DNA from 3 places in the Kitasatospora sp. NPDC093679 genome. Region 2 is predicted to be linked to each of the others. Evidence: predicted binding sites of a transcription regulator. Region 2 holds the regulator's gene; each other region holds the start of a gene.
What was found. Region 2 encodes HrcA, which represses chaperone genes, less so after heat shock. Its sites were predicted from a motif close to TTNGCACTCNGNNNNNCNGAGTGCNAA; they were not measured.

Region 1: AB0O09_RS33215 (FmdB family zinc ribbon protein) is a predicted target of HrcA. The motif match lies at 1,882-1,908, and genes of this name have one in related genera.
Region 3: groES (co-chaperone GroES) is a predicted target of HrcA. The motif match lies at 1,093-1,119, and genes of this name have one in related genera.

What each region holds. Positions count from the first base shown of each region.
Region 1 is NZ_JBFBDW010000061.1:33,754-37,025, reverse strand. Features, by position in the region: gene AB0O09_RS33225 (potassium/proton antiporter) at 1-60, shown strand, start outside; gene AB0O09_RS33220 (MFS transporter) at 399-1,799, shown strand; gene AB0O09_RS33215 (FmdB family zinc ribbon protein) at 1,919-2,227, shown strand; gene AB0O09_RS33210 (hypothetical protein) at 2,515-2,796, shown strand; gene mscL (large conductance mechanosensitive channel protein MscL) at 2,874-3,272, shown strand, end outside.
Region 2 is NZ_JBFBDW010000003.1:206,605-209,876, forward strand. Features, by position in the region: gene dnaJ (molecular chaperone DnaJ) at 1-1,055, opposite strand, end outside; gene hrcA (heat-inducible transcriptional repressor HrcA) at 1,128-2,150, opposite strand; gene htpX (zinc metalloprotease HtpX) at 2,422-3,272, shown strand, end outside.
Region 3 is NZ_JBFBDW010000005.1:17,134-20,405, reverse strand. Features, by position in the region: gene AB0O09_RS06090 (class I SAM-dependent methyltransferase) at 1-631, opposite strand, end outside; gene AB0O09_RS06085 (hypothetical protein) at 710-1,012, opposite strand; gene groES (co-chaperone GroES) at 1,261-1,566, shown strand; gene groL (chaperonin GroEL) at 1,659-3,272, shown strand, end outside.

The DNA of each region.
Region 1 (3,272 bases), on a different contig from region 2:
CGCCGGCTCCGCGCCGTCGACCGGGGCGGCAAGCTGGCGGGCTGGCTGCGCGGCCGCTGAACCGGCGGCCGCCGGGGGCGGGATGTGACCTGCCTTGCATCAGCGGCCCCACAGGGCCCGGCTGCCATATAATCGATCGATACGGAAGATCTACACCTAGAAAACCCGCAACATCTGCCTGATGCAGAGTTGGCGCGACCGCTCGGCGGCCGCGGTCCGCAGCACCCTGCCTGACGCCGGCACCCGCACCACCCCACAGCCGGCAGGACCCGGTATCTACCCCGGTCGACGCGCGAGAGGACGACTCTCGGCGCCGTCGGGGCCCACCCGTTCCCCGGCGCGCTACCAGGCAGCAGGAAGGACCGACCGTGACGGCCCGCCGAACGGTCGACGACACCCTGTCCCCCGGCACGCCCGCGCCTGCCGGCCCCGATGCCGCACCCGCGTCCGCACCCGCCCGGGTCGGCTACGCGGAACTGCTGCGGACCCCCGGCGCCTGGACGTTCCTGGTCCCCGCCTTCGCCGCCCGGCTGCCCTACGCCATGCTGAGCCTGGGCATCGTGCTGCTCGTCCTGGACACCCACGGCTCGTACGGCACCGCCGGCGCGGTCGCGGCCGTCTCCGCCGTCGCCCAGGCCCTGGTCGGCCCGCAGACCGGCCGGCTCGCCGACCGCCACGGCCAGGCGGCCGTGCTGCTGCCCAGCGTCGCCGTGCACGCCGTGTCGGTGGCCGCGCTGATCGGCCTGGCACTGGGCCACGCCCCGGCCTGGGCGCTGTTCGCAGCCGCCGCCCCCGCGGGTGCCTCGGTGCCGCAGATCGGCGCCATGGTCCGGGCCCGCTGGGTATCCCGGCTGTCGGACTCCCCGGCCACGCTGAACACCGCGTTCGCCTTCGAGTCGGTCACCGACGAGTTCACCTTCGTGGTCGGCCCGGTGCTGGCCACCGCCGTCGCCACCACGGTCACCCCCTCCGCCGCGCTGATCGCCGAGGCCGCGCTGACGGTCGCCGGCGGCCTGGCCTTCGCGGCCCAGCGCCGCACCGCCCCGGCCCGCCACCCGCGCACCGCCGGCGGCCGCGGACCCTCCGCGCTCTCCTCCCCCGGCGTCCGGCTGCTGGCCGGCGCCTTCCTCGGGGTGGGCACCGTCTTCGGCGCCATGCAGGTCTCGGTGACCGCGTTCGCCGAGTCGGTCGGCAGCGCCGGCGCCAGCGGCACCGTGTACGGCATCTTCGCCGGCGGCTCGATGCTCGCCGGCGTGCTCTACGGCCTGGTCGCCTGGCGCCGCTCGGCCCGCAGCCGGATGCTCGGCTGCTACGCCCTGCTGGTGCTCGGCTGCTCGACCCTCTGGGCGATGCCGAACCTCACCGCGCTCTCCGTCGCCGGACTCTTCTGCGGCCTGGCCATCGCGCCGACCCTGATCACCGGCTACACCCTGGTCGAGACGCTCGTCCCGGACGGCGCCAAGACCGAGGCCTTCACCTGGCTGACCGGCGCCATCGGCCTCGGCCTCGCGGTCGGCTCCACCGTCGCGGGCCGGCTCATCGACTCGGGCGGGCCGTCCGCCGGCTTCCTCGTGCCGGTCGTCGGTGCGGGCCTCGGCCTGGTCGCGCTGCTCGCCCTGCGGGGGCTGCTGGTCGCTCCGCGGGACGCCGCCGCGGTCGCTCCGGCCCCCTCCGCGTCCGGGGTGCAGGCCGCGGACGACGGTCTCCGGGCGGGCGGGCCGGCCCCGGCCGGCACGGCCTCCCGGGCCGCCGACGGCACCGGGCCGCGGCAGCTCGTGGGTGCGGGAACCGGGCGCTGAGGCCCGGGCCCGGCGGCCCGGACCCATCTCACACCCGGCATCGCTGGACTGTTCCAGCGGAATACCGCATCATTGACGATCGTTAGCACTCATCAGGCGAGAGTGCCAGGAGGAAGCAAGTGCCCACGTACCAGTACCAGTGCACCGAGTGCGGCAACGGCCTGGAGGCGGTGCAGAAGTTCACCGACGAGGCGCTGACCACGTGCCCCGACTGCCAGGGGAAGCTCCGCAAGGTCTTCTCGGCCGTCGGCGTCGTGTTCAAGGGCTCGGGCTTCTACCGCACGGACAGCCGCTCCTCCTCCAGCAGCTCGGTGAGCTCGGGGTCGTCCTCGACCTCGTCGTCCACCGGCTCGTCCTCGGGCTCGACGTCCTCCGCGCCGGCCGCCGCGTCCTCGGGGTCGACGGCCTCGGCGCCGGCCGCGAGCTGAGTCTTCGCACCGGAGGCCCGGTGCCGCACTCCCCCGTGGAGAGCGGCACCGGGCCTTTGCGCGTGCGCCGGGGGTTGCGGCTGCGCCAGGGGTCCTGCCTGCGCCCGGTACGCGACTGAGCAGGCGCGCGGCAATTGATTGCGCCGTTCGGGTGAGGCGGGTTTTCCACAGGCCGGGGTTTTCCACAGGAAATCGGTCGGCAATTCCGGAGGTGCCGGGCTCGGCGCATTCTGCTGTCCGCGGGCCCGGCCGGGTCCGCGGACCGCCGACCGGAGGCCGCCGACACCGTGACCACCCACCTCGCTCCCCCGCCGCCGTGCTCCGTCCCGCCCCGCCGGAGCGTGCCCGACTTCCCGCCGATCCGCCGCGGCTCCGGCGGCCGTCACCGACTGCAGCAGGCAGTGCGCCACCGCCCCGGGGTGCTGGCCGCCGGGCTGCTCGCCGCCGCTACCGCGCTCGCCGCCGGACCCTTCCGGCCGGGCCCGCCGCCGATGGCGGCCGCCTCCACGGCGACCACCGAGCCGGGGGCCGCACCGCGCTGCACGGGCACCGCCCCGCCCCCGCACTGAGCGGCGGGCGGGAGTGCTCCCCGAAATCCGGCGTGCCGATTTCCTGACCCCCCGATCCGCTGTGGTGTCGTTGCGGGATGAAGGGTTTCAAGGAATTCCTGCTCCGCGGAAACGTCGTCGATCTCGCGGTCGCGGTGGTGATCGGCGCGGCCTTCACGAACATCATCAATGCGTTCGTGAAAGGCATCATCAATCCGATCATCGGCCTGTTCGGCACCAAGGACCTGGCGTCCTACCGCTCCTGCCTGAAGGGCCCGTGCACCCTCGCCGCGGACGGGTCCGTCTCGTCCGGCGTCTTCATCCTGTGGGGCGAGGTGCTCAGCGCGGTGGTGCAGTTCCTGATCACGGCCGCGGTGGTCTACTTCGTCTTCATCCTGCCGATGCTCCACTTCATGGCGAAGCGGAAGACCGCGGAGGAGGAGGTCCTGGAGGCGGAGGAGAAGGAGGTCGTCCTGCTCACCGAGATCCGCGACGCC
Region 2 (3,272 bases):
AGCATGGAGAGCCGCCGCAGCAGCTCCTCCTGCTCCGGGTCGAGCTTGGTCGGCGTCTGCACCTCGACGTGCACTATCAGGTCGCCCCGGCCGCCGCCGCGCAGGTGCGTGATGCCCCGGCCGTGCAGCGGGATCGACTGCCCGGACTGGGTGCCGGGCCGGATGTCGACCTCCTCCAGCCCGTCGAGGGTCTGCAGCGGCACCTGGGTGCCGAGCGCGGCGGCCGTCATCGGGATGGTGACGGTGCAGTGCAGGTCGTCGCCGCGGCGCTGGAACACCGCGTGGCTGGTCTCGGCGATCTCGACGTACAGGTCGCCGGCCGGGCCGCCGCCGGGGCCGACCTCGCCCTCGCCGGCCAGCTGGATCCGGGTGCCGTTGTCGACACCGGCGGGGATCTTGACGGTGAGGTTGCGGCGGGCGCGGACGCGGCCGTCGCCGGCGCACTCCGGGCACGGGGTCGGCACGACGGTGCCGAAGCCCTGGCACTGCGGACAGGGGCGGGAGGTCATGACCTGGCCGAGGAAGGACCGGGTGACCTGGGAGACCTCGCCCTTGCCGCGGCACATGTCGCAGGTCTGCGCGGAGGTGCCCGGTGCGGCGCCCTCGCCGGAGCAGGTGGTGCAGGTGACGGCGGTGTCGACCTGGAGTTCCTTGGTGGTGCCGAAGGCGGCCTCCTCCAGGGTGATCTCCAGGCGGATCATGGCGTCCTGGCCGCGGCGGGTCCGCGAGCGGGGGCCGCGCTGGCCGCCGGCGGCGCCGAAGAAGGCGTCCATGATGTCGGAGAAGCCGAAGCCCGCGGCGCCGAAGCCGCCCGCCCCTGCGCCACCGCCGCCGTTCGGCGACAGCGGGTCGCCGCCGAGGTCGTAGACCTGCCGCTTGGCGGGGTCGGAGAGGACCTCGTACGCGGCGTTGATCTCCTTGAACCGCTCCTGGGTCTTCGGGTCCGGGTTGACGTCCGGGTGCAGTTCGCGTGCGAGGCGCCGGAACGCCTTCTTGATCTCGTCCTGCCCCGCATCCCGTCGGACGCCGAGTACCGCGTAGTAGTCCGTGGCCACCAAATGCTCCGCTTGTTCCGCTTCTGGAAGTGCTTGCGTCCGACCGGCTGCGCCGCCTGGCGCAGCACGCTGTTACGACTCGGCCAGGATCTGACCCACGTACCGTGCCACCGCTCGCACCGCCCCCATTGTGCCCGGGTAATCCATCCGGGTCGGACCGATCACACCCAGCTTTGCCACGCTCTGGTCGCCCGAACCGTAACCGACGGAGACCACGGACGTGGAATTGAGGCCCTCGTAGTCGATCTCGCGGCCGATCCGGACGGTCATCCCGGACTCCGCGGTCTCACCCAGCAGGCGCAGCAGCACCACCTGCTCCTCCAGCGCCTCCAGCACCGGCTGGATGGTCAGCGGGAAGTCGTGCCCGAAGCGGGTCAGGTTGGCCGTGCCGGCCAGCATGATGCGCTCCTCGTTCTGCTCGGCGAGGGTCTCGAAGAGCGTGGCGAGGACGGTGGAGACGACCGGCCGGTCGCCCTGCTCGAAGGCGTTCGGCAGGTCCTCCAGCGCCGCGGGGACGTCCGGCAGCCGGCGGCCGGACGCGTTGGCGTTGAGCTTGGCCCGCAGGTCCGCCAGGACGGTCTCGCCGACGGAGCCGGGGCAGTCGACGATGCGCTGCTCCACCCGACCGGTGTTGGTGATCAGGACGAGCATCACCTTCGCGGGTGCCAGCGCGACCAGTTCGATGTGCCGCACGGTGGAGCGGGTCAGCGACGGGTACTGCACCACGGCGACCTGCCGGGTGAGCTGGGCGAGCAGCCGGACGGTGCGGGCGACGACGTCGTCCAGGTCGACGGCGCCCTCGAGGAAGTGCCGGATCGCGCGCCGCTCGGGCGCGGTCATCGGCTTGACCTCGGCCAGCCGGTCGACGAACAGGCGGTAGCCCTTGTCGGTGGGGATGCGGCCGGCGCTGGTGTGCGGCTGGTGGATGAAGCCGTCCTCCTCCAGCGCCGCCATGTCGTTGCGGACCGTCGCCGGCGAGACGCCGAGGTTGTGCCGCTCGACGAGTGCCTTGGACCCGACCGGCTCCTCGGTGCCCACGTAGTCCTGGACGATCGCCCGGAGCACGGCGAGCCTGCGCTCGTCGAGCGGGCGCACGCCAGCACGCGTGTCGATGAGACGCTCGTCCCTGCGCTCGTTGGCCACGGGGCACGCACCTCCGTCTTCGCCCGTTGGACCTGGTGACCGATCCGACCCTTGGCACTCCGGAAGGCAGAGTGCCAGATTCGTACCTGCCAGTGTAAGGCCCACCCCCGACGGCAGGAACGGGCCTCCCGCGTGATCCTCGACCGATCTCGGGGCCGCGGGCAGTGCCCGGCGCGCCGGTGAGTGGCAGCATCGAAGGCAGCGAGCTACCGAAGGAGCAGCGATGTCGTCGTCACGGCAGCACTCCCGCTTCGCGCCGGACCGCGGCCTGACCGGCCGGATGGTCACGACGATGTTCCTCATCGGCCTGGTCTACGTGGGGTTCACCGGGCTGCTGATCGTCATACTGCGCGGCGCCTGGCCGCTCGTCCTGCTGCTGTCGGGCGGGCTGTTCGTCGTGCAGTTCTGGTTCAGCGACAAGATCACCGAGAAGGCGATGGGCGCCCACGAGGCGTCCCCCGAGGAGTACCCGCAGCTGCACGGCACGATCGACCGGCTGTGCGCGCTGGCCGACATGCCGAAGCCGCGGGTCGCGGTCGCCCGCAACGACATGCCGAACGCCTTCGCCACCGGCCGCAAACCGGAGAAGGCCGTGGTCTGCGTGACCACCGGTCTGCTGCGCCGGCTGGAGCCGGAGGAGCTGGAGGGCGTCCTCGCGCACGAGCTCTCGCACGTGGCGCACCGGGACGTGGCGGTGATGACGGTGGCCGGCTTCCTCGGCGTGCTGGCCGGCGTGACCACCCGGATCGCCCTGTACGGCGGATTCCTCGGCAACAACCGCAACAGCAACGACCCGAACACGGCGATCGCCCTGGTGATCGTCCCGCTGGTGAGCATGGTGGTGTACGCGCTGAGCTTCCTGCTGACCCGCATGCTGTCGCGCTACCGGGAGCTGGCGGCGGACCGCTCGGCGGCCCAGCTGACCGGCCGGCCGAGCGCGCTGGCCTCGGCGCTGACGAAGGTGACCGGGCAGATCGCCGCGATCCCGACGGAGGACCTGCGCAAGGCCCAGCCGTACAACGCCTTCTACTTCGCCCCGGCGCTGAGCGCCCGGGAGGCCGCGACCCAGCTCTT
Region 3 (3,272 bases), on a different contig from region 2:
GCGGGATCCCCGGGGCGACCTTCAGCGCACCGAACGGCGTCCGCCGTGCCGCCTCCAGAGCCCAGGACAGCGGCGGCGAGTAGGCCTCCGGGTCGAAGACCCGCCCGCGCGCGGTGCGCCGCGCCGGATCGGTGAACACCGCGTCGAAGCCGTCGGTGTCCACCTCCGTGACGTCCGCGCAGCGCACCTCCACCAGCCCGGCGAGGCCGAGCGCCGCCGCGTTGGCCGCGGCCACCGCGCAGGTCAGCGGGTCCCGGTCCACCGCCAGCACCGACACCCCGGCCCGGGCCAGCGCGATCGCGTCACCGCCGATGCCGCAGCACAGGTCCGCCAGCCGCCGCACGCCCAGACCCGCGAACCGGGCCGCCCGCCACTCGGCGACGCTGCGCCGGGTCGCCTGCTCGACGCCGTTCGGGGTGAAGAACATGAGGTCGGCGTCCGCGCCGAACTTGGCCCGCGCACGCTGCCGCAGCCGCGCCTGTTCGAAGGCGGCCCGCACCAGCTCCGCCGGGTGGTCCCGGCGCAGCCGGGTGGCCAGCGCCAGCTCCCGGTCGGGGGTGAACTCCCGCAGTTCGGCGAGCAGCGCCCGCCCCTCGTCGGTCAGCAGCGCCCGGAACGATTCGATCTCCACCCGGCCATTCTCTCCCGGGTCTCCCCAGGTCTCCCCAGGTCTCCCCGGGTCTCCCCGGGTCCGGGGCGCGGCCGCCGCTCAGCGGCCGAGCACGGACAGCGCGCCGGAGACCAGCGCCGGTCCGACGACCACCAGGGCCACCGGTGCGATCCGGTACCCGCGGCGCACGCTCACCGCGACCGCGGTGAGCGGCACGGCCACCGCGGCGACCAACACGCCGATGCACGCCGCCACCACGCCGATGCCGCTGCCCGGGGTGGCCAGCGCGAACAGCAGGACGATCAGGGCGTACACCGCTCCGGTGCCGAGCGCCGTCTCGACGGCGAGCAGCCAGGCGGTGTGCAGGAGGTCCCGGGTGACGGAGGGTCGGGTCGCGGTCATGCAGCCATCGTCCCGGCCGCGCCGGCGTCGCACATGAGTACGGCTACTCACCCGCACCCGGGGACACCGGGCGACTGGCGTTGGCACTCTGGTTGACTGAGTGCTAACGGCGGCCTATGGTCGTTCCTGGCACTCCCCCCAGGGGAGTGCCAACGCGACGGAGCGCGCCTGACCCCCGCGACGGCAGGCCTGCGGACATCGCCCTTCCCTGTTAGACAACCCCGTAATCTCCGAAGGGGAGCTCGGACGTGACCACCAGCAGCAAGGTTGCCATCAAGCCGCTCGAGGACCGCATCGTGGTCCAGCCGCTCGACGCCGAGACCACCACGGCCTCCGGCCTGGTTATCCCGGACACCGCCAAGGAGAAGCCCCAGGAGGGCGTCGTCCTGGCCGTCGGCCCGGGCCGCTTCGAGGACGGCCAGCGCCTGCCGCTCGACGTCGCCGTCGGTGACATCGTCCTGTACTCCAAGTACGGCGGCACCGAGGTCAAGTACCAGGGCGAGGAGTACCTCGTCCTCTCGGCCCGCGACGTTCTCGCCATCATCGAGAAGTAAGCCGTAACGGCCCGCCCCGGAACCGCGTCAGCACTGACCCGGGCCGGGGCGTGCTTGTTGGTCCATCCGTAAGACCCTGAGGAAACGGGAACATGGCGAAGATCCTGCAGTTCGACGAGGACGCCCGCCGCTCGCTGGAGCGCGGTGTCAACAAGCTGGCCGACACGGTCAAGGTGACCATCGGCCCCAAGGGCCGCAACGTCGTCATCGACAAGAAGTTCGGCGCCCCCACCATCACCAACGACGGTGTGACCATCGCCCGCGAGGTCGAGCTCGACGACCCGTACGAGAACCTCGGCGCGCAGCTGGTCAAGGAGGTCGCCACCAAGACCAACGACGTCGCGGGCGACGGCACCACCACCGCCACCGTGCTCGCCCAGGCCCTGGTCAACGAGGGCCTGCGCAACGTCGCCGCCGGCGCCGGCCCGGCCGCCCTGAAGAAGGGCATCGACAAGGCCGTCGCCGCCGTCTCCGAGCACCTGCTCTCGGTGGCCCGCGAGATCGAGGGCAAGGACGACGTCGCCGCCGTCGCGTCCCTCTCCGCCCAGGACACCCAGGTCGGCGAGCTCATCGCCGAGGCGATCGACAAGGTCGGCAAGGACGGTGTCATCACCGTCGAGGAGTCCAACACCTTCGGCGTCGAGCTCGAGTTCACCGAGGGCATGCAGTTCGACAAGGGCTACCTGTCGCCGTACTTCGTGACCGACGCGGAGCGCCAGGAGGCGGTCCTCGACGACCCGTACATCCTGATCAACCAGGGCAAGATCTCCTCCATCCAGGAGCTCCTGCCGCTGCTGGAGAAGATCCTGCAGGGCGGCTCCCGCCCGCTGTTGATCATCGCCGAGGACGTCGACGGCGAGGCGCTGTCCACCCTGGTGGTCAACAAGATCCGCGGCACCTTCAACGCGGTGGCCGTCAAGGCCCCCGGCTTCGGCGACCGCCGCAAGGCGATCCTCGGCGACATCGCCGTCCTCACCGGCGCGACCGTCATCTCCGAGGAGGTCGGCCTCAAGCTCGACCAGGCCGGCCTGGACGTGCTCGGCACCGCCCGCCGCATCACCGTCACCAAGGACGAGACCATCCTCGTCGACGGTGCCGGCGACTCCGAGGCCGTGGCCGGCCGCGTCGGCCAGATCAAGGCCGAGATCGCCTCCACCGACTCCGACTGGGACCGCGAGAAGCTGCAGGAGCGCCTGGCCAAGCTGGCCGGCGGCGTCTGCGTCATCAAGGTCGGCGCCGCCACCGAGGTGGAGCTGAAGGAGCGCAAGCACCGCCTCGAGGACGCCATCTCGGCGACCCGCGCCGCGGTCGAGGAGGGCATCGTCGCCGGTGGCGGCGCCTCCCTCGTGCACGCCGCCAAGGTCCTCGACGGCGGCCTCGGCCTGTCCGGCGACGAGGCCACCGGTGTCGCGGTCGTCCGCAAGGCGCTGGCCGAGCCGCTGCGCTGGATCGCCCAGAACGCCGGCCTGGAGGGCTACGTCATCACCTCCAAGGTCGCCGACCTGGAGACCGGCCACGGCTACAACGCCGCCACCGGCGAGTACGGCGACCTGGTGAAGGCCGGCGTCATCGACCCGGTCAAGGTCACCCGCTCGGCCCTGGAGAACGCCGCCTCCATCGCCTCCCTGCTCCTCACCACCGAGACCCTCGTGGTGGAGAAGAAGGAGGAGGAGGCCGACAACGGTCACGGCCACTCGCACGGCGGC